DNA from 4 places in the Pseudobacillus sp. FSL P4-0506 genome. Region 2 is predicted to be linked to each of the others. Evidence: riboswitches for the same ligand, from Rfam matches in the RefSeq annotation. Region 2 holds a riboswitch; each other region holds the start of a gene.
What was found. A riboswitch is a leader RNA that binds a small molecule or an ion and turns the genes downstream of it on or off. The one in region 2 is predicted to bind S-adenosylmethionine.

Region 1 (7,833 bases), 1.9 Mb from region 2:
TTCGTAATTTTCGTTTTTTCTGCTTTTGGCAGCGGCAATTCCTCCGCTTTTTCAAGGGCTGTCAGGCGTAAATCAGCCAGCCATTGTCCCTCGCCTTTTTCTGCTGAAAAAGAGCGGATATACTCTCGATCTACTGGTAGGTTTGTTTCTACAGTCATGTCCGTCCTCCTAGTTATCCAACTTTCGTTTATCGATAAAGAAAACCGCTTCTTTATTTTGCATTGCCTCTCAAGGTATAACCTGTTCTAGCTGTGTAGCTGAAACATGCCACACAGCCAGAATGGCTTACATGTATTGTCCCAAAAAAGGCAGCACCGCTTTTCTTTGTACAGCTCCGTCTTTTTTGGGAATGGAAGCCCTATGCTTGTCTTCCCAGAATAGGCGGCTCTGCTTTTTGTTCTTACTGGCTTACTGTTTCGTCTTCGATGCCTAGCTCTTGTTTGATCCAATCGTACCCTTCCGCTTCAAGGCGTTGAGCAAGCTCTGCTCCACCTGATTTCACGACACGGCCTTGCATCATAACATGAACTACATCAGGTGTAATATAGTTAAGAAGACGCTGATAGTGAGTGATCATTAAGCAGCCAAAATCTTCGCTGCGCATTTCATTGATTCCTTTAGCTACTACTTTTAAGGCATCAATATCAAGCCCTGAGTCGATCTCATCAAGGATCGCGATTTTCGGTTTAATCATCATCAATTGTAAAATTTCATTACGTTTTTTCTCCCCGCCTGAGAAGCCTTCATTTAGGTAACGTTGTGCCATGTCTTGGTCCATTTCCAATAGATCCATTTTTGAATCCATTTCACGGATAAATTTCATTAAAGAAATTTCATTTCCCTCTTCACGGCGGCTATTAATAGCAGAGCGAAGGAAATCGGCATTCGTTACTCCACTAATCTCGCTTGGATATTGCATAGCAAGGAAGAGACCGGCACGCGCGCGTTCGTCTACTTCCATTTCAAGAACATCCTCTCCGTCCAATTCAATGCTTCCGCTCGTTACTTCATATTTAGGATGACCCATAATAGCTGCAGATAAAGTGGATTTACCTGTTCCATTTGGTCCCATAATTGCGTGGAACTCTCCACCTTTTATTTCAAGATTTACACCTTTTAAGATTTCTTTTCCATCAATGGATACGTGTAAATCTTTAATTGTTAATGTTGAAGCTGTCATGTCCATACCTCCGTAATCATCGAAGCAAATCGATGTTTATTATCATTCTCAATTTATTCTCATTACAATCTTATAACAAATGAAAATTATATTCAACCGGTCTGACTGAATTGTCCCGGATATTTGATGATAGTTCATCCTTCATATGAAATCAAGGGAAATGGGAGCCATTTTTCTTAGTTTCTCCCTTGTTTATTTATCTTATTTACAATAGATTTTCTTTTTGAATCATAGAAAAAGCCAGCATGTGTGCTGGCTTTCAGATGGTTGGCAAACTTCCGCGTTCTTTATTGCTATAGCAATTTCGCTCCTGGCGAGTTTTATGGCTTCAAAGACAGTCGTTTTCAATATTTGCGGTAATTTTGTTTTGAACCTTCAAAGTCGGCTCATACGCTAAATTTGAAGGTTTACTTATATGCAATTTTATTATGAAAGATGGTTCGTAAATTTACGGTTGTGATCAGCAACCATTCGTCGGCTCTCCACATATTCCTCTTCACGTTGACGTTCAACATTCATTCTCACTTCATGATTTTGGCGGTACACCTCATATCCAACTCCACGGGATCCATGCATAGCCTTTTCCATACTGTCTGTGTACTGCAAATTCAGTGAGTTTAACGAGTTAATGGGGAATCAATCCTTTCGGTTTTTAGAATGAAATTTTCTTACAGGAACTATCGTAACAGTCTTTCCTTTTTTTCACAAAAGGCATATGAACTGCTCTTACCTGCTCACGCGTGATTTTGCGTGCTTCCTGTCTTTTATATAACCCCATTCTCAAAATTTAAACCATATCCTGCTTGATTCTTAATTTTCCGAAAGAGTCCCCATTCTGTCGTTTTAATGATTTACTTTTAATTCATCGATCGCTTCCTGTACAAGTGTTACTGCCTGGCTCATTGCCGCCCCACCTCCAAAAGCTGCGGCCACACCAAGCGATTCATAAATTTCCTGTTCACTGCACCCTTGATCCAAGCAGCCTTTCACATGATAAAGGATGCAATATTCATCTTGTGAATAGACGCTAATGCCGAGAGCAATCAGCTGCTTTTCTTTTTGGCCGATTTCTCCCTCCTTAAAACACTCTGCCGTAAATGCATTAAAATGACCAGCGAGCCCAGGCATTTTTTTTGTAAATGTGCCAAGCCCCTCTTTATATTCTAATAACGCTGCTTCTGTTGATGTTAAAACTTCTCTGTCCATAGGATAGCCTCCTCTGTTTTTATCTTTTTTAATATGCAGCAAGTAAAAAAGCTTTATTCAAATAAAGAATAAGAAAAGATTTTTCAGCCAAACAGAGAACTGGCCTTTACGATGAAACATAAAAACACCTGCAAGGGACTCCTTGCAGGTGTTTTTATCTTTATTTGTTAACCGGTACGACTGCTCCGCCCCACTCTTTCAAAATAAAATCCTGAATTTCTTTTGAATGAAGGACTTCTACCAGCGCTTTGATTTTTTCTTTGTCTTCATCGCCCTTGCGGACAGCAATAACGTTTACGTATGGTGAATCTTTGTCTTCAATAGCGATTGAATCCTTTAACGGATTTAAACCAGCATCGATTGCATAGTTAGAGTTAATGAGAACTGCATCGCCTTCTCCGTTGTTATAGGCCTGTGGAAGAAGAGCGGCTTCATAATTATAATCAAACTTCAAATCTTTTTTGTTCTCCGCGATATCTTCAACTGTCGCTTCCTCTTTCTTTACGCCGTCTTTTAATTTAATGAGTCCTTCTTTTTCAAGCATGGTTAAAATACGTCCGTGGTCTGCAACCGAGCTGCTCATTAAAATAGTTGCCCCTTTTGGAAGTTCCTCAAGGGTTTTATATTTCTTAGAATATACACCGATCGGTTCAATATGAATGCCGCCAGCATTTACAAAATCATAGCCATGCTCTTTCTTTTGAGACTCAAGATAAGGGATATGCTGGAAATAGTTAGCATCCAAATCTCCCTCTTCTAAAGACTTGTTCGGTAATACATAATCTTGGAATGTTTCAACCTTCAGATCATAACCTTTTTTCTCAAGCAACGGCTTAGCTTCTTCTAAGATCACCGCGTGTGGTACGTTCGAAGCACCAACAACGATTTCCTTATCTTCTTTGCCGCCTTCTTTTGCTTTCTCATCTTTCTTATCATCTGAGCCGCCACAGGCAGCCAACGCAAACACAACTACTGCAGTTAACAAAGTAAGCAACCACTTTTTCATCTTTCTTCCCCTCCTAAAATTTATCTTTTATCTAACTTATTAGTAATAAGATCACCAATCAATTGAATCACAAACACAATGATTAAAATAATAATCGTAGCAACCAAAGTGACATCATTCCGGCTGCGCTGGAATCCATCCAGATAAGCAAGATTCCCCAGACCGCCAGCTCCAATCACACCTGCCATGGCCGTGTAGCCAACCAGAGCGATCGCTGTAACAGTAATCCCAGAAACAAGCGCTGGCATTGATTCAGGAAGCAGTACTTTAAAGATAATCGTACTCGTTTTTGCTCCCATTGCTCGCGCTGCCTCAATGACTCCTTTGTCAATTTCACGCAGGCCGATTTCAACCATGCGCGCATAGAAAGGAGCTGCCCCGATGATAAGGGCTGGCAGTGCCGCATTTTCACCGATCATTGTACCGATAAGCGCTTTTGTAAATGGAATTAATAAAACAATCAATATAATGAAAGGAATGGAACGAAAAATATTAACAAAAGCAGAGACAATGCTGTAAATTACTTTATTGCTCCATATATTTCCTTTAGCTGTCAAAAATAACAGCAGACCAAGGAGTATGCCCAAAATAAAGGTAGCCACCACGGATATACCCGTCATATAAAGGGTTTCATTTGTCGCTTCCCACATTTTTTCCCAATCAACATTAGGGAACCATTGTTCAAGCATGATGGATCACCTCCGAGCTGACTTCTTGCTTGTCGAGATAGGCCACTGCTTGTGCCACTTCCTCTGGTTCACCCGTTAAATGAACGAATAGTGAACCATACGCACCGTTTTGCGTCTGCGACACTTTCCCTTGGACGATATTTACCGCTATGTTAAATTGACGGATTAAATTCGTAATGATTGGCTGCTCTGCACTTTCACCAATAAAAGTAAGCTTGACTACCTTGCCATTTGGAAACTGTTCAAGCAAGTGCTCTATGGTTTCTTTTGATTCTTCTGGCTCGGTCACTTGTTGAACGAACCGCTTTGTAATTGGCTGCTCGGGCGATTTGAAAACGTTGAGCACCGAACCAAGTTCTACGACACGGCCTGCTTCCATTACTGCCACCCGATGGCAAATTTTCCGAATGACATGCATTTCATGAGTGATGAGCACAATTGTTAATCCAAGACGTTTATTAATATCAACAAGCAGATCTAAAATAGCATCCGTTGTTTGCGGATCAAGTGCTGAGGTAGCCTCGTCACACAACAGAACTTTCGGGTCATTTGCGAGCGCCCGGGCAATACCGACGCGTTGCTTCTGTCCGCCGCTCAATTGTGAAGGATAAGCGTCTTCTCTTCCTTCCAAACCAACTAATTTAATCAACTCATCCACTTTCTTAAGGCGCTCTTCTTTCGACACACCCGCAATTTCTAGCGGAAAGGCAATGTTATCTCGCACCGTTCTTGACCAAAGAAGATTAAAGTGCTGGAAAATCATGCCGATCTCCTGGCGCGCCTGACGCAGCTCGCTTCCCCGGATTTTTGATATCTCCCGGTCCGCAACAACAACAGAGCCCGAAGACGGATTTTCAAGACCGTTCAGCATCCGGATAAGTGTGCTTTTCCCAGCTCCACTGTAACCAATTACACCAAAAATCTCGCCTTTATCTATCGTTAAGTCAATATTATCTACTGCTGTCACTTTTCCATTTTTTGTGGAAAAGACTTTTTTTACATTTTTTATTGAAATCATGCGGCGGTTTTCCTCCATTCCACCCGAAAAAATAAAAAACCTTTCTGCAAAATGAGCAGAAAGGTGTTCTTTAGTAGATTCCTTTCTCTCATCTCCCAAAGCAAAACGCTTTGTGTGAATTGGCACCTTTTCAACAAGCGCTCGCTGTTGACGGTTGCCGGGCTTCATCGGGCACATCCCTCCACCTCTCTTGATAAGAGCTGTATGCAATATGTTGTTCTTAATGGATTTGATTTTATCATTATTCTACGAAAATTGTCAATTATTCTTTAAAAAAATGTTTTTATGCTGTATCAAACTTTTCATAATAAGGGCGGCATAACCAAAGGAACGATTCAAACCAAAGCTTAACCCGGTAAAATCCTGACACCTCGACTGCCCCCATCGCTTCATACAAGCGCAGCTGACCCTGCCCCTCTAAGAGCGGTTCAAGCCCACCCCTCAACCGTAAATGCCAATGATCCGTGCTGCTATTTGAAAGCTGCATTCCCTGATGGCTGATCACGAGCAGCCAGCTCTCACTTTCTCCTACCAGCAGCACGTGTACAGGTTCGAGCGGGAGCAATGGCCAGATATGCGTTCTACCATGGCAAGCTGCCTGTACAGCTAACAATTTCTCTTTCATTTTATTTCCCCCTCTGTTCGCTTTAGCTTTACTTAATAACTTCCAAGCAGAGGAGGAAATCTCCTTTATTAATTACTCGACAAAGTGCGCACTCATTCGCATATTTCGTCAAACATGCCTATATAAAAAACTGCCTCCCTGTAGGAAGCAGCAATCATATATATTGACTTAACTTCTCATATATATGAGGAACCGACTGAAAGGCATAAATCTTTTCCTTTAATTCCCCTTCTTTAAATATAAGCAGACATGGGACACTTTCAATCGCATGATGAATCGCAAAGCTCTCATGATAATTCACATCCATGCGGGCCCATATAAAGCCGTTGTCTACCTTCTCGACAACGTCGACCATCTTTCCAGCTAATTGGCACGTTCCGCACAGCGGTGTATACGCATAGATGGCTACTAAGTGATTCGTCCTGATTAATTCGTTTATATTTTGTTCCTTTTGCATTTCATCCATCCTTTTGTAAAAACTCCCCATGTACATCAATGTTGGCACTTAATAATACAGAAGCCAGATGGCGGTAAGGAGCAGTAGCGACTTCTTTATAGACACGGTCAATGTATAAATGGTGAGCTTCGGGAAATTCACGGATAAATTGCTGACGCAGCTTTTCCCCGGCGCGGTCTGCATCAACAAGGATATATACATCTTGTCCTTCCAAGCTTTCAATTAACTCATCCAGCCGGCTCAGCCCGATTGTTCCATTCGTACAAATGATGTCCACCGGCTCATTTACAATTTCTTGTACTTTCTTCCGATCCGAAGCCCCTTCTACAACGATTGTTTTTTCTGTACGCATGAATATCCCTCCACCGTCTGAATATCTTGCCTCACAGTTTAATTGTCCTTTATTTAGTAAGAAATTGCAAAAGAACACTCCCTAAACCGGAAGTGTCCTTTTCTCATTTCATTAATCTTCTTGTGTCATTTCATCATACTGTTCAGCTGTCATTAAGTTATCCAGCTGCGCAGTATCAGATAATTCGACAACGATCATCCATGCTTTTTCATATGGTGATTCATTAACGAATTCAGGATTATCATCAAGCTCTTCATTTACTTCAACAACTTTTCCGCTGACAGGAGCATATAGCTCGGAAACTGTTTTTACAGATTCAACACTACCAAATGGTTCGTCAGCTGTGATTTCATCTCCTACAGATGGAAGCTCAACGAACACGATGTCGCCAAGTTCTGATTGCGCAAAATGCGTAATGCCGATACGGACGGTATCCCCTTCTGTTTTTACCCATTCATGCTCTTCTGAATAACGTAATTCTTTCGGTGTGCTCATATAAATCCCTCCATTACCTGATTTCAATTAAAACTTTACTTATTATAAAGGCATAAAGCAAGAAAAATAAGCTTTACGCACACTTTACAACCATTGTTTTTCAAATTCTTCCTCTTTAAACCCAACAGTCACTTTGTCACCATCAGTAGTAAGAGGGCGCTTAATAAGCATGCCATCGGAAGCGAGCAATTCCAGTAATTCCTCGTCGGAAGCGGTGCTTACTTTGTCCTTTAATCCAAGCTCGCGATACTTTTTGCCGCTCGTATTAAAAAACTTTTTCAATTCAAGTCCACTTTTTTTATATAAGTCTTTCAATTCTTCCTTGGAAGGCGGATGTTCCACAATATGTATTCCCCGAAAATCAACATTATGTTCTTCCAGCCATTTTTTTGCATTGCGGCATGTTCCGCACTTCGGATACCAGTAAAATGTTAATGTCACTCTTCAATCAGCCTCCTATTTACACAGTGCTCGGCTTTAAAATGTTTTCGCCACCGTTTTCAATTCTCCTGCTCTATTAATTAAAATATACCTGCTTTTTTAATAAAAGACAAAGTTTCAGCTATTCTTCCCCTCCATAACCAATATCCAAAATTACTCAAAAATGGTTTTTAAATTCCTTTATAGGGAATAGCGTTGATGACGGAGGTGTTGATCATGAAAAAAATACAAGACGATACACTGTTCGTTATCGAAAAGCTGAAAGCAGAAAAATATCAAGAGATCAATGACATGTTCACGAGCAAGAAACCTTATGACTTAGCCGCTATTTTTCAAAACCTTCCCGAAAAGCATCGAGCTTCCA
Region 2 (7,833 bases):
GATTTTCCTTTAAGAACTGCTTTGCATTCTCACGCCCTTGACCAAGGCGTTCCTCATTATATGAATACCAAGCACCGCTCTTTTGAACAATATCTACCTCTGATCCCATATCGATGATTTCACCTTCTCTGGAGATTCCTTCTCCATACATGATATCGACTTCTGCTACACGGAACGGAGGAGCCACTTTATTTTTCACTACTTTAATCTTTGTTTTGTTTCCTACAATTTCATTTCCTTGTTTCAGTGCTTCAGCACGGCGAACTTCCAGGCGGACGGAGCTATAAAACTTGAGCGCACGGCCTCCAGGCGTTGTTTCCGGGTTACCGAACATAATCCCGACTTTCTCACGAATTTGGTTAATGAAGATTGCAATTGTTTTAGATTTATTAATAGCACCAGACAGCTTGCGAAGCGCCTGTGACATTAAACGTGCCTGCAGGCCGACATGGGAGTCGCCCATTTCTCCTTCAATTTCAGCCTTTGGAACAAGGGCTGCAACCGAGTCAACAATCAGGATATCGATAGCACCGCTTCGTACGAGAGCTTCGGCAATTTCAAGTGCTTGCTCGCCTGTATCCGGCTGAGAAAGCAACAACTCATCAATGTTGACTCCTAATTTCTGAGCGTATACAGGATCAAGCGCATGCTCTGCATCAATGAAAGCAGCTTGACCGCCGGCAGCTTGTACTTCAGCAATAGCGTGAAGAGCCACGGTAGTTTTACCAGAGCTTTCCGGCCCATAGATCTCAACGACCCGACCGCGTGGATAACCCCCTACACCAAGGGCTGCGTCAAGAGCAAGCGAGCCGCTTGGACTAGTGGAAATTTTCCGGTCTGTTTGTTCTCCTAATTTCATGATAGACCCTTTACCAAATTGTTTTTCAATTTGCTTTAAGGCCATATCCAATGCTGCTTGACGATCGTTCACTAAAATTCCTCCTTAAAATTAACAATCTATTAAGTAAATGCACAGTGACATGTTGTTTCATAATCTATACTAACTATACCTTTTTATTGAGACAATTTCAAGTAAAAAGCGAACATTTATTCGGTTTTTTTATTTTTCCTCCTGAGAAGAAGAATGGATAAGAAACTAGAAAAGTAGTAGAAGAAATAGCGGAAAAAAAGAAGAAAAAAAAAGTAACTCCTGCTTTTTTATTTTATCATAAAAAAGCAGGAGAGGATAATTTTAAGCCTGTCATATTCTTTATTTAATAAGGAAAAGCGTTAAGCTTCTACAGCTACGCCAGTCGCTTTTTCAATCGCCTGATTCAAGTCAGCAATCAGGTCCTCAGTTGACTCCAGTCCGATGGATAAACGGATCATTTCTTCTTTCGTACCCGATTTTGCTAAGTCTTCACTGCTTAATTGCTGATGTGTGGTAGAAGCCGGGTGAATAATGAGTGACTTGCCATCCCCCACATTGGCAACATGTGACCACAGTTTAATGTTATCAATCACTTTTTTACCTGCTTCGCGGCCGCCTTTAATGCCAAATACAACAATAGAACCAAACGTATTAGCCAAGTATTTCTTCGCTAATTCATGAGATGGATGATCCTCCAAGCTTGGATGAGATACCCAATCTACTGCCGGATGATTTTTCAAATAATCGACGATAGCAAGCGTGTTTTCATGATGGCGCTGAATACGTAAATGCAACGTTTCCAGCCCTTGAAGCAACAAGAAAGCGCTATGGGCACTCAAGGAAGGGCCAAAATCCCGTAACAACTGTACGCGTAATTTGATAGCAAAGGCTGGGCCTTCCAGGTCCGCAAATCTTAAACCATTATAAGATTCATCCGGCTCCGTAAAGCCAGGAAACTTTTCACTGTTCCAATTGAATGTTCCTCCATCTACTACTATACCACCGATGACTGTTCCATGGCCGCTGATCCATTTCGTAGCGGAATGAACGACAATGTCGGCCCCTCGAACAAGCGGATTAGCTCCGTAAGGAGAAGCAAACGTATTATCTACAATGAGCGGAATACCATTTTCATGAGCAATATCTGCCACCTTTTCCACATCAAGCACATTCAAGGAAGGATTTCCGATAATTTCTCCAAACAGAGCTTTTGTTTTTGGAGTGATCGCTTTGCGGAAATTTTCCGGATCAGTAGAATCAACAAACTTTACATTAATCCCGTATTTAGGAAGCGTATTGGCAAAAAGGTTATAGGTGCCTCCGTATAAATTAGCTGCCGCTATAATTTCATCGCCCGCGTGAGCCAGATTAAGAATTGAAAAGGAAATGGCAGCCATTCCTGATGAGAGCGCCACTGCTGCTGCTCCCTTTTCCAATGCAGCCACACGCTTTTCAAACACATCTACTGTCGGGTTGGTAATACGCGTATAAATATTTCCTGGCTTTTGCAAAGCAAATAGGGCGTTAGCATGATCTGTATCTTCAAATACATAAGAAGTCGTTTCATAAATCGGAACGGCACGGGCGCCAGTAACCGGATCCGGCACTTGTCCTCCATGAAGTAAAATTGTTTCTTTGTTCCACTGTTCGTTTGTCATCATTAATCCCTCCCAATTATTAAATAAAGCGCTAGTAACCTGAAGAATAACTAAAAAGCCCTCTTCTGTTGTAAGAAGAGGGCTTTATTATAGGATCCTCCTCTTATCTCTCAGGCACATACGCCTGCAGGAATTAGCACCGTTTCAGACAATTTGTCTGAAGGTTGCCGGGCTTCATCGGGCCTAATCCCTCCACCGCTCTCAATAAGAGTACTTCTATTTAATTGCGTAACTCATAATCTCTTGGTTTTTATTATATAGCATAGCGATCAGAATAGTCAATAATATTCCGAATGTTTTCACTTATCTCCAGCAAGCTCAGCCAACAAATAATGACACCCATACTTAACTGAGCGCTTTCTAATTCCTTCGCGGCTGCCTACTAATTGGAGTTTAAATACTTTTGTTTCCCTGTGCTTTGAAGCAAGACCAATCCATACAGTACCAGGCGAGTGTCCTTCCGATTTATCCGGTCCCGCCACTCCGGTAAAGCTAATACCGAAGTCAGCATTCAAAAGACTGCGGACATTTTCCGCTAATTCAATAGCACACTGTTCACTAATGGCACCATAACTTTCAAGCGTTTCTGGCTTCACTTGCACGAGTTTTTCCTTTGCTTCATTGGAGTAGCAAACAATCCCGCCATTAAAGAAAATGCTCGCTCCGGGAATAGCTGTCATTTCACTTTGAAACAATCCCCCTGTTAAGCTTTCAGCTGCTGCTAACGTATGAGATGTTTCCTTTAAGCGCTCCGCTAGCTCACGGGCAATGGACGTATCATTATAGCCATAAAAGTATTCCCCGACCCGGCGAAGAATTTCCTCCTCTGCTTCTTGTATCATCTGTAAGGCGGTTTCTTCCGATTCGTGTTTAGCAGTGATTCGCAGTGTTACCTCTCCATCACCAGCAAGCGGGGCAATCGTCGGATTTTGTTGTGCGAGTAACAAATCCTCTACTTCTGTTTCTAAAGCAGATTCTCCAATACCAAAAAACCTTAATACGCGTGACTCTATTTTTTCAACTTTTTCAAGCACATCTAATAGCGCCGGCTTTCCATAGCGGACAAACATCGGCTGCATTTCCCGGGGTGGCCCAGGCAAAAGCATATAGAAATGATTCTTTCCTTTTACCATCATCCCTGGCGCCATGCCATGATCATTCGCTAAAACGAGACAGCCCTCCATGACCAGGGCCTGTTTTTTATTGTTTGGTGTCATCGGGCGCTTCGTTTTTACAAAGTAGTTTTCAATACTTTTTAAGGCCTCTTCGTTATAAACAAGCGGACGACCAATATGAGCGGCAATTGCTTCCTTTGTTAAATCATCCTTCGTAGGACCAAGCCCACCTGTAAAGATTAGCAAGTCCGCTCTTTTTTCCGCTTCCTTTATTGCATCGAGCACACGGCTACTATTGTCCCCAACAACCGTATGATAGTACACATTCACCCCAATTTCCGCTAATTGCTGAGAGAGAAACTGGGCGTTTGTATTTGTAATTTGCCCTAACAGCAACTCGGAACCAACTGCAATAATTTCTGCATTCATTTTTGTCATCCCTTCTCTTATTCAGGCCCTGTTAAAGATGAATATTGTTTTTTCGATAGTTGATTGTAGCAGAAGAAAGTGTCTTTAGCGGAGAAAGTGAGTCCTGGTAAGATGGCGCACAGACCGCCAGCGGAAAGCGTCCGCCTGCAGTATAAATCAACAAGCAAGTAATGGAACAGGGGCCTTTATTAAAAATAAGGCTGCTCCATAAGCAGCCTTATTTTATATAGTATCGTGGTAAATTTTAAATACTATAAACACAACGGGGCTTACTTTGGAGCAACCTTTTCTTTTACTTTGAATGTTTAAACACGCCACGGTTAAGATAGAAGTAATCCCAGCCGGACCAAACGGTAAAGAATGCCGCTATCCAAAGGGCGATATCTGCAAATGGAATTCCTAATCCTTCAAATGGCGCATTATGAAGCAATAAAGCCGCAATGGCAATAATCTGCGCCCACGTCTTAATTTTCCCAAGCATATTAGCCGCAACCACTTCGCCTTCTCCAGCTAAGATTAACCGTAAGCCCGTTACCGCAAACTCCCTGCTGATAATAAGAATGACAATCCAGGAAGCAGCTAAATTAAAATCAACAAGCACGATTAAGGCTGCTGATACAAGTAACTTATCAGCGAGCGGATCTAAAAATTTCCCCAAGTTTGTGACCTGGTTTAATTTTCTCGCATAATAGCCATCAACCCAGTCAGTCGTTGAGGCTAAAATAAATAGCATGGCTCCCCAAAAGTGGGCAGCCGGCATGGTGGTACCAAATACTGTAAGGTCCCCCCAATTAAACTCAACTAACATGATCACCAAAAAGAGCGGGATCATTAAAATCCTTGAAACAGTAATTTTATTCGGTAAATTCACAGTCGACCCTCCAACTATTCTATCGACAGACAACTTACAAAGAAGCTATCCAAAAAACTGCCAAATTATTGTCCGGCAGGTTTCGCCTGAATAATAATGTCTTGTCTTACCTGTTTGGCAGCCGGAAGCTGATACGCCAGCGTTTCGCCGTTTACTTTAATTTCCGTATCCGGTGCAAAGCCAACGACAATTTTCGCTTCTGTCTGTCCTGTTAAATTAAATGTTTGCGACTGTCCTTTTGCCAACATATTATTATAATAGCTTTTTCCGCTTCCATCAGTTACTCCTATCCATGTCTCCCCTTTAGATAGAATAGTTACCTCGAATTTCTCTGCATTTTGAAGAACGTATGTGGCTTTTCTGCCGCTCGCCCCTGCTGCAGTTAAGGTTTGTGCAGGCTTAGCAGGCTCTTCGACTTTCTCTTCTTTTTTAGGCTCTTTGTTCGTTTCTTTTTTTGGCTCCTTGGCTTCTTTCTTATCATCCGTCTGGTCTTTCGGCTGTTCAACAACGGTTTCTTCCTTCACCGCTTTGTCATTAGAATCACTCTTAGGGATAAGAAACCAAACTAGAAAAAGTGCTCCGACAACAAAAGCCGTCACTAAAATCCTCGGTAAATACTCAAGAAGCTTGGACGGTTCAGCTGGCGCCGTCGTCCGTACTTTCTCTACTTTTGTCGCTCTTTGAGGAATTTCATCTTCATAGGAAGAAGGAATTTCATTTTTATATTCTTCAAACAATTGCTCATGGTCAAGCCCAACCGCTTCAGCATATTGCTTGATAAACGCCCGTACATAAAATTTGCCGGGCATCAGCTCATAATTCCCCTCTTCTATGCCCTTTAAATATCTTTTCTGAATCTTTGTCATTTCCTGCACATCTGCTAAGGATAGCCCTTTCGCCTCCCGTGCTTCTCTTAAGCGGTTTCCTAATTCTGTCACCCATAACACCTTCCATAATTAAAAGTTAAAACCACCAAAGTCCATATCCTGGAATAAGTTGTTCTTCTCCACCGGCTCGTATGTAATTTCTTCATCAGGATGATTGCGAAGTTCAATAATATAATCAAAGTCCTCTAAACTGTACTCGCTATTTTGTACAAAAATATCTGGATGTTCCACTACTTTAACGGCAGGCAGTCTCATAATTTCCCGAACGAGCTGCCAATGTCTTTCATTGGCTCTCTTTATCGATACAACCCCATCCATAATAAAAAGGTGATTTGGATTGTATTCGTCCCGAATTAACTGATCACGAACAGTTTGCTTAATCATTGTCGACGAAACGAATAACCATCTCTTATTGGCACAAACACTTGCCGCTACAATGGATTCTGTTTTTCCAACCCTTGGCATGCCACGAATGCCAATTAATTTGTGCCCTTCCATTTTATACAATTCTGCCATAAAATCAACGAGAAGTCCAAGTTCATCCCGAACGAAACGGAATGTTTTTTTGTCGTCCGCATCTCTTTGGATATAGCGGCCATGGCGGACAGCCATTCGGTCTCTTAGTTTAGGTTCCCTTAATTTAATAATTTGAATCGTGTCCATCGTCATTAAAATGGATTCAAGCCTTCTGATTTGGTCTTCGCTTTCTGCCAACATTAAAAGGCCGCGGCTCGCCTCATCCACGCCATTAATTGTTACAATATTAATGGAAAGCATACCGAGTAGCGAAGCAACATCTCCTAACAGCCCTGGACGGTTTTTAACAATTTTATATTCTAAATACCATTCTTTTTTGGACATAGATAACGCTCCTAGCGGCTTCATCAAAAAGCCCATTAATGATAATGTCTAGGTACTATCATATATGATTTATCTCTGTAATGAAAGAAAAAAGAGAGGGAAAAGCTCCCTCTCTTAGCGACTACCATTATTTTGAACTAATTTTACCATCATGCTTGCAATTGCTCTTTGTTCTTCTTCTGAAGCAACGGACCACAAATCAGATAATACTCTTTCCTGCTCGTTTTTCGGGTCGACTTTGTTGGCAAGATAATCACCAACTTGATAAGCCATATTATTGATTACATCATTGTTCATTCCTGAGTTTGTGGCTTGATTTAATTTGTCTCCCAAGAAGTTTTTCCATTCGTGCCAATTTTCGAGTACTGACATGTCGTTGTCCCTCCTTTATTGAGTTGCAACATTAGTTTGTTCCCCGAGAGAAAAATTATGCATATGAATCATGTGTACCAGCCGCCATTTACAGCAAGCACTTGACCTGTTATGTAAGAAGCTGCAGGTGAACAGACGAAGTAAACCGCTTCAGCTACTTCGGCTGCAGCACCAAGACGCCCCATTGGAATATCAGCTGCTATTTCTGCTTTTTCTTCCATTGTAAATTTTTCCATCATAGGTGTATTAACCGCTCCCGGAGCAATCGCGTTCACACGAATATTGGAAGGAGCTAACTCTTTTGCTAATGCCTTCACAAATGCAATTTGGGCGCCTTTTACCGTCGAATAAGCTACCTCACAAGCGGCCCCTGTCTGTCCCCACACCGAAGAAACTAAAACAACTGAGGGTGAAATTGCTTTGCGAAGCTTTGGAATTAACTTTTGCACAATGATCATAGGACTTTTGACGTGAAGCTGCCAAAGCTTATCCATTTCCTCTTCTTCAATCTCTTGAAATAAGCTGTAGTGAGCCGTTCCTCCTGCAAATACGGCAGCCTCCAGGGCAAATAACTGGCTCGACAGAAAGTGAGCACCTGCAGCAGAAGTTAAATCTGCCTGGATCGGGATCACCTCTGCTCCCATGTTTTCCAGCTCTTTTTGTAACGACTTTATTTTTTCTTTTCCTTTATAGTATTGCAAATACAAGTTCCATCCTTCTTTTGCTAGCTTCCTGGAAATTTCTTCTCCTATTCCTCCGCTCGCTCCTG
Region 3 (7,833 bases), 1.8 Mb from region 2:
AAGGGAACCCTTTATTTCGCTGGAGAGACAGCAGAGAAGCTGGATGACCGTACGTTAAACAGCCGTGATCTTAAAGTAATTGTTCTGCTGGAAACACTATTGATTTTTGTCATGCTGGTGATATTGACCCGTTCCGTTAAAATGCCCCTGTACATGGTCGGTACCATTCTGCTTTCATTTTTAGCTGCCCTTGGTATTGGGATGTTTTTAACAAATATGCTATTTGGCATTGATGCCATCAGCACAAGGGTGCCGCTTTACTCATTTATCTTTCTTGTCGCACTGGGCATCGATTATAATATTATTTTAGTATCACGCTATATGGAAGAGCGAAGCAGCCATTCTTTAAAAAAAGCAGTCAACACTGCTGTTGCTAAAACAGGGGGGGTTATTTCGTCTGCCGGCATTATTTTAGCTGCGACCTTTGCCGTATTAATGACACAGCCAATAGAAATTTTATTTGTCTTTGGTTTTATTGTCGCCGTCGGAATATTAATTGATACATTTATCGTGCGCGGTTTGCTGCTGCCGGCTTTACTTATGATCTTTGAAAAAGATCGGGCAGACACGCATTCAGAAAAGGAACCTGTTCGAAAAGCGGACAGTTAAAGTCATATACAAAAAGAGGCCTCTGCTATTTAGCAGAGGCCTCTTTTTGTATATTAGATTTGTGGTCCGCCAAGTTCAATAATTTCCTTTGAGACGTTGGAGAACTTCTTGAAGTTTTCACGGAACTTGCCAGCAAGCTCTGCTGCTTTTGTCATGAAAGCATCTTCATCAGCCCATGCCTTGCGCGGAATGAGAACATCATCCGGCACACCAGGTACATGAAGAGGAATTTGCAAGCCGAATGTTTTTGTCGTATACGTTTCTACGTTATTTAATTCGCCTTCGAGAGCTGCTTGGACCATAGCACGTGTATACGCAAGCTTTACGCGGGAACCAACGCCATACTCGCCACCAGTCCAGCCAGTGTTTACAAGGAACACTTGAACGTTGTGCTCATCAATTTTCTCACCAAGCATTTCCGCATAGCGTGTAGCTTCAAGCGGAAGGAATGGTGAACCGAAGCAAGTAGAGAATGTTGCTTGCGGAGAAGTGACACCGCGCTCTGTACCGGCAAGTTTAGATGTATAGCCGCTTAAGAAGTGGTACATCGCTTGCTCTTTAGTTAGCTTGCTGATTGGAGGCAGTACGCCGAATGCATCAGCTGTTAAGAAAATAATTGTATTTGGATGGCCAGCTACGCTTGGATCAACAATGTTATCCATTGCTTGTAGCGGATAAGCGGCACGCGTGTTTTCTGTCAGGGTGTTATCATCGTAATTTGGAATGCGAGACTGTTCATCAAGCACTACATTTTCAAGAACCGAGCCGAAACGGATGGCATCAAAGATTTGTGGTTCCTTCTCACGGGAAAGGCCGATTGTTTTTGCATAGCAGCCGCCCTCAATGTTAAATACACCATTAGAAGACCAGCCATGTTCATCATCGCCGATTAAGCGGCGGTTCGGGTCTGCACTCAAAGTTGTTTTCCCTGTACCAGAAAGACCGAAGAATAGGGCCACATCACCTTCATAGCCAACGTTGGCTGAGCAGTGCATAGACAGAATATCATTTTCAGGAAGCAAGTAGTTCATTACAGAGAAGATCGATTTTTTCATTTCTCCTGCATATTCCGTTCCACCGATCAAAACGATACGGCGCTCAAAAGAAATGATAATAAATGCTTCTGATTTTGTTCCGTCTACTGTAGGGTCTGCTTTAAAGTTCGGAGCAGATACGATTGTGAAGCCTGCTTGATGATCTTTTAATTCTTCCTCAGTTGGACGAATGAAAAGTTGATGAGCAAACAGATTATGCCATGCATATTCATTGATCACCTGAATTGGTAAACGATGGGTTGGATCTGCCCCTGCAAATCCTTTGAAAATAAACAATTCTTCTTGTTCCTTTAAATAATTGATCACTTTAGTGTATAATTGATCGAAGACTTCAGGGGAAATTGGTTCGTTAACCGGTCCCCAATCAATTTTGTCCTTTACTGAAGGCTCTTCAACGATAAATTTATCTTTAGGAGAACGGCCAGTATATTTTCCCGTTTCAGCACATACTGCTCCAGAAGCAGTTAACACGCCCTCTTTACGATTAAGTACTTTTTCTACGAGCTGCGGCACAGATGGCTGCATTGTTACGTTATCACCTTTTAAAAGTTCCAAAATTTCACTTGAAACACTTACAGTCTTCATAAATTAATAACCATCCTTTATCTGAAATTAAATAATTGTTATCGCATTATTTGTTCAAAAATAGTATAACACATTACATTTAATAGTCTATACTATTCACTTATTTTTTTGCGACTTTTTTTATTTACAGATTGTCCGATTTCCTATAAAAGAAACCGAAAAAATGAAGAGATTTTATACGAAACCAGTTGACATTGTCGAACGGATTTCGTATGATGTAACCTTGAACGGATACTCTTATCCTGAGCTGGCGGAGGGACAGGCCCGATGAAGCCCGGCAACCTGCTTGATTGTGATTGGTAGTTATATCGACTGCCGGCACTTATACAATATAAGTTTGTACTCAAGACAAAGGTGCTAACCTGCAGCAAGGGCAAACCTTGAACGATAAGAGTGAAAGGCCTATGTTGATAAGACCAACCTTTCCTCTCTTTATTTCAGGAGGGGTTTTTTTATTTTAAAAGGGTAAACTTAGGGGAAATGAGTACCGTACCATTATCGATCGGCAGTAAGTTGATCATTTTAAGGAGGAAGTTTCATGACTAAAAATCGTCGTCTCTTTACTTCAGAGTCAGTCACTGAAGGGCATCCGGACAAAATTTGCGATCAGATTTCCGATGCTATCCTAGATGAAATCTTATCAAAAGATCCAAATGCGCGTGTCGCAGCGGAAACATCTGTTACAACTGGACTCGTACTCGTAGCAGGGGAGATTACAACCTCTTCGTACGTGGATATTAATAAAATTGTTCGGGAGACAGTTAAGGAAATTGGCTACACTCGTGCAAAATACGGTTTTGATGCCGATACATGCGGTGTGTTGACATCCATTGATGAGCAGTCACCTGATATTGCAGCGGGTGTGAACGTGGCTCTTGAAGCACGTGAAGGCCAAATGAGCGATGAAGAAATTGAAGCGATTGGTGCGGGTGACCAAGGCTTAATGTTCGGTTTTGCTTGTAATGAAACAGCAGAATTAATGCCGCTCCCGATTTCATTGGCTCATAAATTATCCCGTCAATTAACGAGAGTTAGAAAAGAAGAAACGTTATCGTATTTACGTCCAGATGGTAAAACTCAGGTAACAGTTGAATATGATGAAAACGACAAGCCAGTAAGAATCGATACAATTGTTATTTCGACACAGCATCATCCGGAAGTTGCGCTTGAACAAATTCAAAGCGACTTGCGCGAGCATGTCATTGACCCGATGGTCCCTGCAGAATTAATCGATGAACATACAAAGTTCTTTATCAATCCAACAGGCCGTTTTGTTATCGGCGGACCTCAAGGAGATGCGGGCTTAACAGGCCGGAAAATTATCGTGGATACATACGGTGGTTATGCACGCCATGGAGGCGGAGCATTCTCCGGTAAAGATCCAACAAAGGTAGACCGTTCAGCAGCTTATGCAGCTCGTTACGTAGCAAAAAATATTGTTGCGGCCGGCCTTGCTGATAAATGTGAAGTCCAGCTCGCCTATGCGATTGGTGTAGCTCAGCCTGTTTCAATTGCTGTCGATACGTTCGGCACAGGAACGGTTTCTGAAGATGTGCTTGTTGAACTTGTTCGCAATAATTTTGATCTGCGTCCAGCGGGCATTATTAATATGCTTGGACTGCGTCGTCCAATTTATAAACAAACAGCCGCTTATGGACATTTTGGTCGTACAGATGTGGATCTTCCTTGGGAAAGAACAGACAAAGCTGAAATCTTAAAAGATCAGGCATCAAATTAATAAGCAGCAAAAAGCCTGGAGACTCTTTAACGGTCTTCAGGCTTTTTTTGTATGCTTTTATAGTACTGTCCTTTTTCTACGTACTCTCTGACAATGCGCTCCATATCTTTTCTGTCTTCCTCATTCACTGGGCGAATCACTTTTGCCGGCCGGCCAAATGCCACGGAGTGAGGAGGAATGACTTTTCCCTGGGGAACAAGACTACCGGCCCCGATAAATGCTCCTTCACCAATTTCTGCATTATCAAGAATGATGGAACCCATACCGATTAAAGCTTTTTTTCTAATTTTACAGCTGTGCAAAATAACTTGATGGCCGACTGTGACTTCATCTTCAATAACAAGCGGGTTGTTCGGGCTTTGATGCAATACAGAATTATCCTGAATGCTCACTTTTTTGCCGATTACAGTCGGGGCTACATCCCCGCGAATAGAAGTATTAAACCAAATATTTGTTTCTTCGCCAATAGTTACATCTCCCGTAATTGTTACATAATCGGCGATATAAGCAGAATCAGCAACAATAGGAGTTTTATTGTTATAAGGATAGATCATTTTTTCTCTCCTCCTTTTATGTTTCCTGCAACAGAAAGCAGGATGGACTTGCTTATTATTTTATCTAAAACGATTTGATTTGTATAATAGAAGACAAACGTATAGGATTACAAAAAGCCGGAGGAAGATGCTTGATGTGGAAATGGGAAACAGAACAACAGCCGAAAGGTGTCATCGTTATGATTCATGGGGCGATGGAGCATCATGGCCGTTATGGTTGGCTGATTGAAATGTGGCGCAGAAACGGCTTTCATGTAGTGATGGGCGACCTGCCCGGCCAAGGCATGACATCGAGAGCTAAAAGAGGACATATTTCATCATTTAATGAGTATATAGAGGAAGTAAAAGACTGGGTGCAGGCAGCGTATCAATTTGATTTGCCTTTATTTATATTAGGACATAGCATGGGAGGGCTAATTGCTATTCGTCTGCTGCAGGAGATGGAAGTGGAGACAGCAGGCGTGATTTTGTCATCGCCTTGTCTCGGTATGAATCATACGCCACCTAAAGTAATGGATATTCTATCGCACGGTTTGAATTCACTCTCGCCCTCAGTGAAGTTTTCTTCCGGACTGACAGTTGAAATGGCGACAAGAAATGAAGAGGTAAGACAAGCAGATAAAGAAGATTTGCTTTATGTAAATAAAGTGTCAGTTCGCTGGTACCGCGAACTGCTTCAAGCCATCAAGACGGCTGATTTAAAGACAGGGGCAGTGCCTGATGTTCCGCTTCTTGTCATGCAGGCGGGGGATGACTTGATTGTCGATAAAAAAAGCGTCAGAAAATGGTTTCACCGGCTCGATTTGTCAGAGATGCATTATAAAGAGTGGCCGGGACTCTATCATGAAATATTTAACGAGCCAGAGAGAGAGGAAGTTTTCCATTATGCGAAAGGGTTCGTGGAAAATCGGTTGCGTTTACTAGGATATGTGATTGAGGAGTGAGGTGACACAATGCCTGTACCAGTAACGCCGCTTCATCTAATGCACAATATTTATAAAAAAGTGTTTCCTGTCGTGCATGAACAGCTGCAATATTGGAAAGAGAAAGCAGGGATGATTCCAAATAAAGAACTGCGCCGCCAGGCTCTCTCCAGCATTGAACATAAGACGTTTCATTGCGAAGGAGGAGCTGTGCTGGCATTATTGTCGAGAGACCGGCTCGTTCAGGCTGTCCGCTTTATTGTTACCTACCAGACCATCAGTGATTATCTCGACAATCTTTGTGACCGCAGTACGTCCCTTGATCCAGCTGATTTTGCTGCGCTTCATGAATCGATGGAAGATTCTCTGACGCCGGGCGTCCCGCTTCGTGATTACTACCGTGGCCGGATGGATCAAAACGATGGCGGTTACTTATCTGAGTTAGTGACCACATGTCAGTCTGTGCTCGCTGGAATGAAGGGGTATGAGGTGATTGCCCCTCACCTTAAAGAGCTATGCCGTTATTATTGTGATTTACAAATACATAAGCATGTTAAAAAAGAAGAACGAGAGCACCGCCTGATTAAATGGTTCGAAGAGTACCAAGATGAGTGGCCGCAAATGGAATGGTACGAATTCTCTGCTTGTACCGGTTCGACGCTTGCTATTTTTTGTTTAGTATCATACGGCTTAAATGAGCCATTAAGCCATGCGCAGGCACAGCAAATAAAAAACAGTTATTTTCCCTATATACAGGGGCTTCACATTCTGCTTGATTATCTGATTGATCAGAAGGAAGACCGGGAAGGTGGAGATTTAAATTTCTGTTTTTATTATCAGGATGAAAAACAATTGTTTGAGCGGCTCGTTTATTTTATGGAGAAGGCGGACGAGCAGATAGAAGGGATAAAAGATTCTCGCTTTCATAAACTGATCAATCGTGGACTGCTAGGTGTGTATTTATCGGATAGCAAAGTTTATGAACAAACAGGCATTTACAAGCTCTCCAAAAAAGTCATTCGCAGAGGCGGAGCAGTTTCCCGCTTTTTCTATTTTAATGGCCGAATGTACAGATACGTGCAGCAAGTATTCCCGCGATTGTTCCATAAAACAACATTTCGTTGAAGAAAGATGGACAGAAATAAAAGGAGATGGCGCAGTGAGTTTACAATTAAGCATATTGGATCAATCGCCAATTTCAGAAGGGATGGGAGCAGAGGAAGCCCTAGCGCAAACCGTTCAGCTTGCTCGTCATGCTGAAGCGCTAGGATATGAACGTTTCTGGGTTTCAGAACATCATGACGCTTCAAGTCTTGCTGGATCTTCGCCAGAGGTATTGATGGCTTATTTGGCAGCTAAGACTAAGGCCATTCGCATTGGTTCCGGAGGAGTCATGCTTCCCCACTACAGCCCCTACAAGATAGCGGAGAATTTCCGAGTGCTCGAAGGGTTGGCTCCTGGCCGAATTGATGCGGGGATAGGTCGGGCACCGGGTGGCATGCCAATGTCTTCTTTGGCGCTTAATAGAGGCGAATATCGCCAAGTGGACCGTTTTCCTGAGCAGATTGATGAATTACTAGCCTATCTTGCGGGAGATGAAGAGAATATACCTTACCCAGGACTGAAAGCCACACCGCTCATTCAAACAAGGCCGGATGTCTGGCTGCTTGGCTCCAGTCCGGCAAGCGCCCTCCTTGCGGCAAAAAAAGGATTGCCATACACATTTGCCCAATTTATCAACGGAGAGGATGGGCAAGAGAGTCTGGCTGCTTATCTGAACTCCTTTCAGCCGTCGCCCTGGCTTTCAAAGCCAAAGAGCATGGTGGCTGTGTTCACTATTTGTGCTGAAACGGATGAAAAGGCAGAGTGGCTGGCTTCCAGCCTGGATCTATCCTTGTTGATGACGGCCCAAGGCATGAAGTCGAACGGCACACCGAGCCCTGAAAAAGCAGCACCCTACCGTTACAGTGAATATGAACGTAAATTTATCTGCGAAAACAGGAAGCGAATGGTGATTGGGAGTCCTGAACGTGTGCGTGAACAATATAAGCAGATTAGTGAGGAATATCAAACGGAGAATATCATGGCTGTGTCCATTATGTATCATTTCGAGGACAAATTAAAATCAATGGAGCTGCTGGCAAAAGCAGCTGAATTATAAAAAAGCAGGCTATAGCCTGCTTTTTTGATGGTCAGACAAAGGATTCAAATGGTTGTTAGATAATCAGAGCGCAGAAAATTACCTTTTTTCAATGGCTATAATAAACGGCGGATGATTTGCCTGATTGATAAATTCGTAACGGAGGACGTGAGCTTTTTGTTGATCGATGTTTTCTACGAAGCTAAGCAGCTTCTCTTTTTCCACTGCT
Region 4 (7,833 bases), 160 kb from region 2:
AATGATGCCATTGAAGCGGCAGGTAAGGCTCAAAAAGAGCTCATAGAGCTATCTCTTGAAAAACGAGCGGCCATTATTAGGGCGATTCGGGAAACAGCTAAGAAACATACAGAGACTTTCGCCCGCCTGGCAGTAGAAGAAACAGGCATGGGGAACTACGAAGATAAAGTCCGCAAAAATTTACTCGCCATTGAAAAAACGCCAGGTATTGAAGACTTAAAGACAGAGGCAGTTTCCGGTGACAATGGACTGACTGTCGTGGAACTCTCTCCATATGGCATCATTGGTTCCATTACGCCTACAACAAATCCGACGGAAACAATTATTTGCAATTCGATCGGAATGATTGCAGCTGGCAATGCAGTCGTATTCAGCCCTCATCCGGGTGCCAAAAATACTTCGCTAAAAGCGATAGAGGTGATTAACCAAGCTATTGTAGAAGCAGGAGGACCGAACAATTTAATCGCCTCTATTACAGAGCCTTCCATTGACCAAGCAAATATCATGATGAATCATAAAAAGATTAAGATGCTTGTCGCCACTGGCGGCCCTGGAGTGATGAAGGCAGTATTAAACTCAGGGAAAAAAGCAATTGGTGCAGGAGCGGGAAATCCACCAGTTGTTGTAGACGAAACAGCTGATCTTGAAAAAGCTGCGAAAGATATCGTTGACGGCTGCAGTTTTGATAATAATTTACCGTGCGTGGCAGAGAAAGAGGCATTTGTTGTTGAAGCTGTCGCTGATTATTTGGTTTTTCATCTGAAAAAGAATGGCGCCTTTCATCTTCATAAAAAAGAGCAAATTGAAAAGCTTACAGAGTTAGTAGTAGATAAAGGACATGCAAATAAAAAATTTGTCGGGAAAGATATTAGCTATATCTTACAGCAAATAGGCATTCAGGTTCCTCAAGGAACACGCATTGCCATTATGCATGTAGAGGCAAATCATCCGTTAGTTTCAGCAGAGTTAATGATGCCTATCCTCCCAATTGTTCGTGTAGAAAATGTAGATCAAGCGATTGAATTGGCAGTAAAAGCAGAACACGGATTTCGCCATACATCTATTATGCATTCTAAAAATATAGATAACTTAACGAAATTTGCTGCAGCTATTCAAACAACGATTTTTGTTAAGAATGGTCCATCTTACGCAGGACTGGGTGTGGGCGGTGAAGGCTATACAAGCTTCACCATTGCAGGACCTACTGGAGAAGGGTTGACTTCGGCGAAAGATTTTGCGAGAAAAAGAAGATGTGTTCTCGTAGATAGTCTGTTTATAAGATAGAAATAGAAAGGTCGTCGCTTAAAGTTTCTATGTTAAAAACGAGCGGAGGGGTGGAGCAAAATTCCTCGGAGGAAAGCAGCCAATGAAAACGTTTTGGATACAGCCAAAAATTTATTATGGAAGCAATTCGTTAGACTATTTAAATGAATTAGACGCAAAAAAAGTGCTCCTTATAACAGATAAATACACCATTCATTTAAATGCGGAAGAAGAAGTGATCAACCGTTTAAAATCAGCATCAGTTAAAGTGTTTTCTGAGATCGAGGATGCTTCCTCATTAGCGGTTGTAAAGAAGGGGCTGGCCTGCTTTTTACAAGAAGATCCGGACTTAATGGTTGCGCTTGGGGGCACAGCAGCCATTGATGCGGCTAAAGCTATCCGTTTTTTCTGTCACCAACCAGCCGTTCATGGCAGCAGAAAAAAACTGCCGTTTGTTGTTATACCGACAACAAGCGGCACAGGATCAGAGGTCACTCCTTATTCTGTCATAACGGGGGGAGAAGATAACGAGCGAATGCCTTTACATGATGAAAGAATGCTGCCCGATGCCGTGATTTTGAATGCACAACTAACCGTGGTCACTTCTCCTTCTGTGACAGCTGATACGGGGATGGACTTGCTTACTCATGCGATAGAGTCATATGTTTCATTAGAAGCGACAGAATTCACCACTCTTTTTTCTGAAAAAGCGATAAAATTAGTGTTTACACACCTGCTCAGAGCTTATCGGTTTGGAGAAGATTTGACAGCGAGGGAGAGTTTGCAGCTTGCTTCTTGTATGGCAGGATTTGCTTTCGTCAATTCTTCTTTAGGGGTGAATCATAGTATAGCTCACGCCATGGAAGCGGAGTTTCCGCTATCTCATGGCCGAATTAATGCGATGCTACTTCCTTACATCATAGAGTACAATGGAGGGCTATGTGACGGCACTCTCCATTCCTCGGAAGCAGCAAAAAAATACATGAATATCGCAAACATGCTGGGACTTCCCTGTTCAACGGTAGAAGAGGGGATAAGAAGCTTGTCCACAGCGGTTAAACTCCTAAATAAAAAATTTAATATTCCGTTAACTTTTCAGGATAGCTTGATTGAAAAAAATACTTTTGAGAAGAGCATTCCGCTCATCGCCAAGAAAGCACTCCAGGATGTTTGTACAGCTGGAAACCCAAAGCAGGTGAAAGAGATGGATCTCGTCTACCTGTTAAAGTGGGCATACACAGGCTGACCCGTTCACATTTTGTGATGTGAAAAGTTCATTGTGAAATAACATGCCATGTAGTAGCTGAAAAGCAGCAATCTCGCTGTAAAAATAATTATTCAATGGGAGGTTCCTATGACCAATATTATCTTTGTATCGCCGGGTAAATATGTACAGGGCAAAGGAGCTTTAAACAGTATTGGAAAATATGTAAAACAGCTTGGACAAAAGCCGTTGATTTTAGCTGGAAAGACGGCGTGGGAAGTGACAGGTAAAGGGATTAAAAGCAGCTTGCAGGCAGAAGGCATAGATTTTCACTCTCTTCAATTTAGGGGTGAATCGTCTATTAATGAAGTGAACCGGATCAAGAAAGAAGGAGAGGCACACTCAGTGGATATGGTCATCGGAGTAGGTGGAGGAAAGGCGCTCGATACGGCAAAAGCGGTAGCTGACGAGCTGAAAGTAAAGGTAGTTATCGTGCCTAGCATTGCCTCGACAGATGCCCCGACAAGCGCATTGTCCGTCATTTACACGGATGAAGGTGTCTTTGAGGCTTACAAATTTTATAGTAAAAACCCCGACCTCGTTCTTGTGGACACGGCCATTATTGCTAAAGCACCTGCAAGATTATTCGCTTCAGGAATTGCTGATGCAATGGCTACATGGGTAGAAGCCAGAGCGACATTGAATAGTAATGGCACCGCTATGGCTGGCGGGAGGACAAGCATTGCAGCGAGAGCGATTGCCGAAATGTGTGAAAATACGCTGTTCAATCATGCGATACCAGCATACAAGGCGGTTCAAAAAGGCGTTGTCACAAAGCATGTAGAAGCCGTTGTAGAAGCGAATACGTTACTGTCTGGATTAGGTTTTGAAAGCGGAGGGCTCGCAGCCGCTCATGCCATTCATAACGGATTCACAGAGCTAGACGGCGACATTCACCATTTAACACATGGTGAAAAAGTCGCTTATGGCACGCTTGTGCAATTAATGCTAGAGTTTCACCCGGAAGAGGAATTGCACAGGTATATCACATTTTATCGCAAGCTGGGATTGCCTACTACACTGAAAGAATTACACTTAGAGGACGTATCCTATGAAGATCTGCTGAAGGTCGGCCAAGCCGCCACTCAAGAAGGAGAAACAATGAAGAACTTATCCTCTGACATTACTGCTGAAGATGTGGCAAATGGCATTCTAGCTGTTGACCAGCTGAGTGCGCCAGTAGGAATATGAAGAAGATTGAAATGGGCTGCGTACCAGTAGGCTAAACGAGACAACCCGAGTAGAGGCAGCTGAAATTGGCAAAAAAATTCGAGATACAATATTATTTATTTTAGCTCCCCGTTAGTTGTGCCAAAAGGCAGCTATCATGTTAAATCGTAGGCTTCAAATACAGTAGCTTTAAAACGTTTTACGTGTATGAATAAAATCTTTGAGCGTAAACAATGATATTTTAATCCCTCTTTTCTATAAAAGGCAGGTCTATTCTAAGGCAAACCCGCGCATGTTGAATCCTCTTTTTTAATGCGTGGGTTTTTTCTAATGCAAAATCAGATTAACATTCCAAATATAGCCTTCCCAAGGAGCAAAAAGAGCAGAAGCCACAGAGGAAGAAATAGCCGGAGTCATTATGGTGGCTACATCATTAAACGGAGATGTTAAACTTTTTAGCAGGAGGATTTATTTATCGTTGTAAAGTCGTGTTCCTTTGACGGCACCCTTTGTAAAAAATTATGCGAAAATGATGATATAACTGTCACTGGCCTGTATTTTCTAGTATTAGCTATACTTTTTAAGTCCTCATATAATCTTCTATCCGTCATTTAAAAATATCCATAATTTTTTTGTTGATAAAGGAATAAAAATCATGTAGTCTTTTAGTTGCTGTGACAAAAAAATAAGATTTTTTCTTCTTATCAAGAGAGATGGAGGGACTGGCCCGATGAGATCTCGGCAACGGAACTTAGTGATTAAGTTGCTGTGCCAAATCCAGCAAGCAAAGGCTTGATAGATAAGAGGAGTGTTTTATAGATATAAGGCCTCTTCTTGTCGTTCAAGATGAGGTCTTTTTTCGAGGCAAAGAATGGGCAAAAGACGTGTCCCATTTTATTTTTTGGAGGTGGAACAATGAAGAGAGGGAATCCATGGGCGTTGATCCCATTTGTTGTTTTTTTAATTTTATTTATTGGTTCAGGGGTTATTACAGGTGATTTTTACGCCTTCCCTGTCATTGTAGCCATTGCTATTTCGGGCGCTGTGGCTCTGGCGATGAATCGAAAAGAACCCTTTGGGCGAAAGGTGGATATTTTTTGCCAGGGCGCAGGAAACGTAAATGTGATGCTGATGGTTGTTATTTTTCTATTGGCGGGAGCCTTTTCAGAAGTAGCAAAAGGCATGGGGGCAGTGGACTCTACTGTTAACTTTGCTTTAGCGGTTGTTCCGCAAAACTTGCTTGTCGTAGGCTTGTTCGTCATTGCCTGCTTTATCTCCCTATCCATGGGTACATCAATGGGAACGATTGTTGCATTGGCGCCAATTGGAGTGGGGATAAGCGAGCATATTGACCTTCCCATGGCTTTAGTCATGGCGGCGATTATTGGCGGTTCAATGTTTGGCGATAATTTATCCTTTATTTCCGACACAACCATTACTGCCGTTCGTTCACAGGGCGCACAAATGAAGGACAAATTTAAGGTGAATTTTTGGATTGTGCTGCCGGCAGCTATTGTAACGGGTGTTATTTTAGGGGCTATCACAATGGGGGAAACGGCGCAAGTGGAACATTTAAGCTATAATTGGGTAAAAATTGTTCCCTATGTTTTAGTCATTATTCTAGCGTTAACTGGAATGAATGTTTTTCTTGTGCTAGCACTTGGAATTGTTCTCGCTGGAGCTGTTGGCTTAGCGGATGGCAGCTATCATTTAATGAGCCTTTTGCAAAAGATGGGCGAAGGAATGGCTAGCATGTATGAAATGGCCTTTCTTGCGATATTAATAGCTGGAATGGTGGAGGTTATTAAGTTTAACGGCGGGATTGACTTTCTGCTTCACCTCGCAACAAGAAGAATTAAATCGAAAAAGGGTGCTGAATTTGGGATTGCCGGTCTTGTCGGCCTAACGAATTTATCGACGGCTAATAATACGATTGCTATTTTAATTGCTGGTCCGCTTGCAAAAAATATGGCTGATCAGTATGAAATTGAGCCGCGAAAGTCTGCAAGCATATTAGATATCTTCTCCTGTGTGATTCAAGGACTTTTGCCGTATGGAGCCCAATTCCTGGCAGCCGCAAGCGTAGCCGGAATATCGCCAGTGAGCATCGTACAATACTCTTTCTATCCAATCCTTATAGGAATCTGCGGAATCATCGCTATCCTCATCGGATACCCGAAAAAAAAGCAAGTCTGAGTTTCACCACTTTAAACAAATGGAGAGCCTATTCCGTTTGTTTAAAGCGGTAAATATTTAATATATCGGTGATTGCTCTCGAATTCATTGAAGTTTGGAACATTTGACTGCGTCCTTTCGATAGTTTACTTAGTTAGAATTTTAACTGGAATCATATTTATGGGTGTTACTCTTTCGCTTTAAATGCCGTTTGTAAAAGTCAAACTTTTACGAACGGTTATTTTTTTATCCAAAAAAGGCTGTTTTTCACTTTGTTTAAGTCTAAAAATTATTTTCGAACATTTTTGCTAGCATGGATCATACAAGAAGAGCGGGAGCGGATTCGAAGGCAGCAGCGTGAAGGAATGGATGTGGCCTATATAATTTATCCTTGTTACGATCATCCTTATAATAAAAGAGGGAAACGGACCTTCTAATTTGACTATATAGCAGATTAAATGCCGATGAAAAATTAATAGAAACCATAAAAGCAAATCCAGATGAGGATTTGCTTTTATTTTTAAGGTTTATTTAAGGTTTGGATTAAGGTGGTGTAAGGTCTAGGAATTATAATCATCATTAGTTACAAGGAGGGCATATCAATGAAAACCATTTTACAAGCAAAAAACGTTCAAAAAATATTTGATACAAAAGGAAATGTTTATAAAGCATTAGAAGATATTGATTTGAAAATTAAAGAGGGAGAATTTATCGGCATCATGGGACCTTCTGGTGCTGGGAAATCGACATTATTAAATGTTTTGTCCACTATAGATACACCAACATCAGGGGATATTATCATCAATGATCAACATATTGTGGGCATGAAAGAAAAACAATTAGCGGAGTTCCGCCGAAATCAGCTTGGCTTCATTTTTCAAGATTATAACCTTCTGGATACGTTAACGGTTAAGGAAAATATTCTACTTCCACTTGCATTATCAAAAGTTTCAACTAGTGAAATTGAAAAACGTGTTGAACAAATTGCAGAGACGTTTGGAATACGTGACATACTCGATAAATATCCCTATCACATATCAGGCGGCCAAAAACAGCGAACAGCGGCATCAAGGGCCATTATTACTAACCCAAGCCTAATATTGGCGGACGAACCAACAGGTGCATTGGACTCAAAATCCGCAACCAGCTTGCTAGAAAGTTTGTCTATGTTAAACGAACAGAATAACTCGACGATTATGATGGTTACGCATGATGCTTTTGCCGCCAGCTTCTGCAAGCGAATTTTGTTTATTAAAGATGGCAAGATCGATGTTGAGATTCATAAAATACGGCAATCCCGTGAAGAATTCTTTCAAAAAATATTAGATGTTCTCGCTTCACTTGGGGGTGGCCGTTAAATGTCGCTATTTAGCATTGCAGGGAAAAATATAAGAAAAAATTTTAAAAATTACTTTTTATATTTTGCTTCGATAACTTTTAGTATTGTGATTTACTTTACATTTGTTTCATTGAAATATGATAAAACAATCGCTGCCACGTCGGAATCTTCAACTAAAATTAGCTCCGTTTTTAATGCTGCATCGGTTGTGTTGATCATCTTTGTTGCAATTTTCATCTGGTATTCGAACTCTTTCTTTACAAGGAAACGAAAAAAAGAGATCGGACTGTATTCATTGTTAGGTGTACGCAAGAAACAAATAGGTCGAATGCTGTTTTATGAAAATTTTTTAATGGGAGTTATAGCCCTTTTTATTGGAATTTTGCTCGGTTCCATTTTATCCAAGTTTTTTGTTCTAATTTTAATGAAGGTGATGGGCTATGATGTGATCGTAAATTTTGCTGTTTCGCCTGCTGCGATTATAAACACTATTATCGTGTTTACTCTCATTACAGCTGTTACCTCATTTTACGGTTATAGATTAATTTATCGATTTAAGCTGATTGAGTTATTTCAAGCGGACAAAGAGAGAGAAAAAGAGCCAAGAGCATCTTTGTCTATT

Region 1: linked by a shared signal. The riboswitch ahead of MKZ02_RS06880 (methionine ABC transporter ATP-binding protein) and the one ahead of MKZ02_RS16595 (O-acetylhomoserine aminocarboxypropyltransferase/cysteine synthase family protein) in region 2 are both predicted to bind S-adenosylmethionine.
Region 3: linked by a shared signal. The riboswitch ahead of metK (methionine adenosyltransferase) and the one ahead of MKZ02_RS16595 (O-acetylhomoserine aminocarboxypropyltransferase/cysteine synthase family protein) in region 2 are both predicted to bind S-adenosylmethionine.
Region 4: linked by a shared signal. The riboswitch ahead of MKZ02_RS15880 (Na+/H+ antiporter NhaC family protein) and the one ahead of MKZ02_RS16595 (O-acetylhomoserine aminocarboxypropyltransferase/cysteine synthase family protein) in region 2 are both predicted to bind S-adenosylmethionine.

The regions. Positions count from the first base shown of each region.
Region 1 is NZ_JBBOOI010000001.1:1,418,236-1,426,068, reverse strand. It holds gene sufD (Fe-S cluster assembly protein SufD) at 1-158, opposite strand, end outside; gene sufC (Fe-S cluster assembly ATPase SufC) at 401-1,180, opposite strand; gene MKZ02_RS06900 (hypothetical protein) at 1,607-1,768, opposite strand; gene MKZ02_RS06895 (carboxymuconolactone decarboxylase family protein) at 2,024-2,386, opposite strand; gene MKZ02_RS06890 (MetQ/NlpA family ABC transporter substrate-binding protein) at 2,547-3,392, opposite strand; gene MKZ02_RS06885 (methionine ABC transporter permease) at 3,413-4,081, opposite strand; gene MKZ02_RS06880 (methionine ABC transporter ATP-binding protein) at 4,074-5,099, opposite strand; SAM riboswitch class I at 5,185-5,299, opposite strand; gene MKZ02_RS06875 (hypothetical protein) at 5,383-5,724, opposite strand; gene MKZ02_RS06870 (thioredoxin family protein) at 5,879-6,181, opposite strand; gene MKZ02_RS06865 (toprim domain-containing protein) at 6,183-6,533, opposite strand; gene gcvH (glycine cleavage system protein GcvH) at 6,645-7,028, opposite strand; gene MKZ02_RS06855 (arsenate reductase family protein) at 7,113-7,469, opposite strand; gene mgtE (magnesium transporter) at 7,686-7,833, shown strand, end outside.
Region 2 is NZ_JBBOOI010000001.1:3,350,154-3,357,986, forward strand. It holds gene recA (recombinase RecA) at 1-931, opposite strand, end outside; gene MKZ02_RS16595 (O-acetylhomoserine aminocarboxypropyltransferase/cysteine synthase family protein) at 1,231-2,529, opposite strand; SAM riboswitch class I at 2,630-2,740, opposite strand; gene MKZ02_RS16600 (competence/damage-inducible protein A) at 2,829-4,073, opposite strand; gene pgsA (CDP-diacylglycerol--glycerol-3-phosphate 3-phosphatidyltransferase) at 4,366-4,944, opposite strand; gene MKZ02_RS16610 (helix-turn-helix domain-containing protein) at 5,010-5,882, opposite strand; gene MKZ02_RS16615 (YmfK family protein) at 5,901-6,692, opposite strand; gene MKZ02_RS16620 (DUF3243 domain-containing protein) at 6,807-7,064, opposite strand; gene ymfI (elongation factor P 5-aminopentanone reductase) at 7,133-7,833, opposite strand, start outside.
Region 3 is NZ_JBBOOI010000001.1:1,531,628-1,539,460, forward strand. It holds gene MKZ02_RS07555 (MMPL family transporter) at 1-609, shown strand, start outside; gene pckA (phosphoenolpyruvate carboxykinase (ATP)) at 663-2,249, opposite strand; SAM riboswitch class I at 2,484-2,643, shown strand; gene metK (methionine adenosyltransferase) at 2,788-3,987, shown strand; gene MKZ02_RS07570 (gamma carbonic anhydrase) at 4,014-4,541, opposite strand; gene MKZ02_RS07575 (alpha/beta hydrolase) at 4,676-5,485, shown strand; gene MKZ02_RS07580 (tetraprenyl-beta-curcumene synthase family protein) at 5,495-6,589, shown strand; gene MKZ02_RS07585 (LLM class flavin-dependent oxidoreductase) at 6,624-7,625, shown strand; gene MKZ02_RS07590 (class I SAM-dependent methyltransferase) at 7,704-7,833, opposite strand, start outside.
Region 4 is NZ_JBBOOI010000001.1:3,185,656-3,193,488, reverse strand. It holds gene MKZ02_RS15895 (aldehyde dehydrogenase family protein) at 1-1,284, shown strand, start outside; gene MKZ02_RS15890 (1-propanol dehydrogenase PduQ) at 1,367-2,509, shown strand; gene MKZ02_RS15885 (glycerol dehydrogenase) at 2,618-3,718, shown strand; SAM riboswitch class I at 4,396-4,503, shown strand; gene MKZ02_RS15880 (Na+/H+ antiporter NhaC family protein) at 4,613-5,893, shown strand; gene MKZ02_RS15875 (ABC transporter ATP-binding protein) at 6,475-7,230, shown strand; gene MKZ02_RS15870 (hypothetical protein) at 7,323-7,448, opposite strand; gene MKZ02_RS15865 (ABC transporter permease) at 7,420-7,833, shown strand, end outside.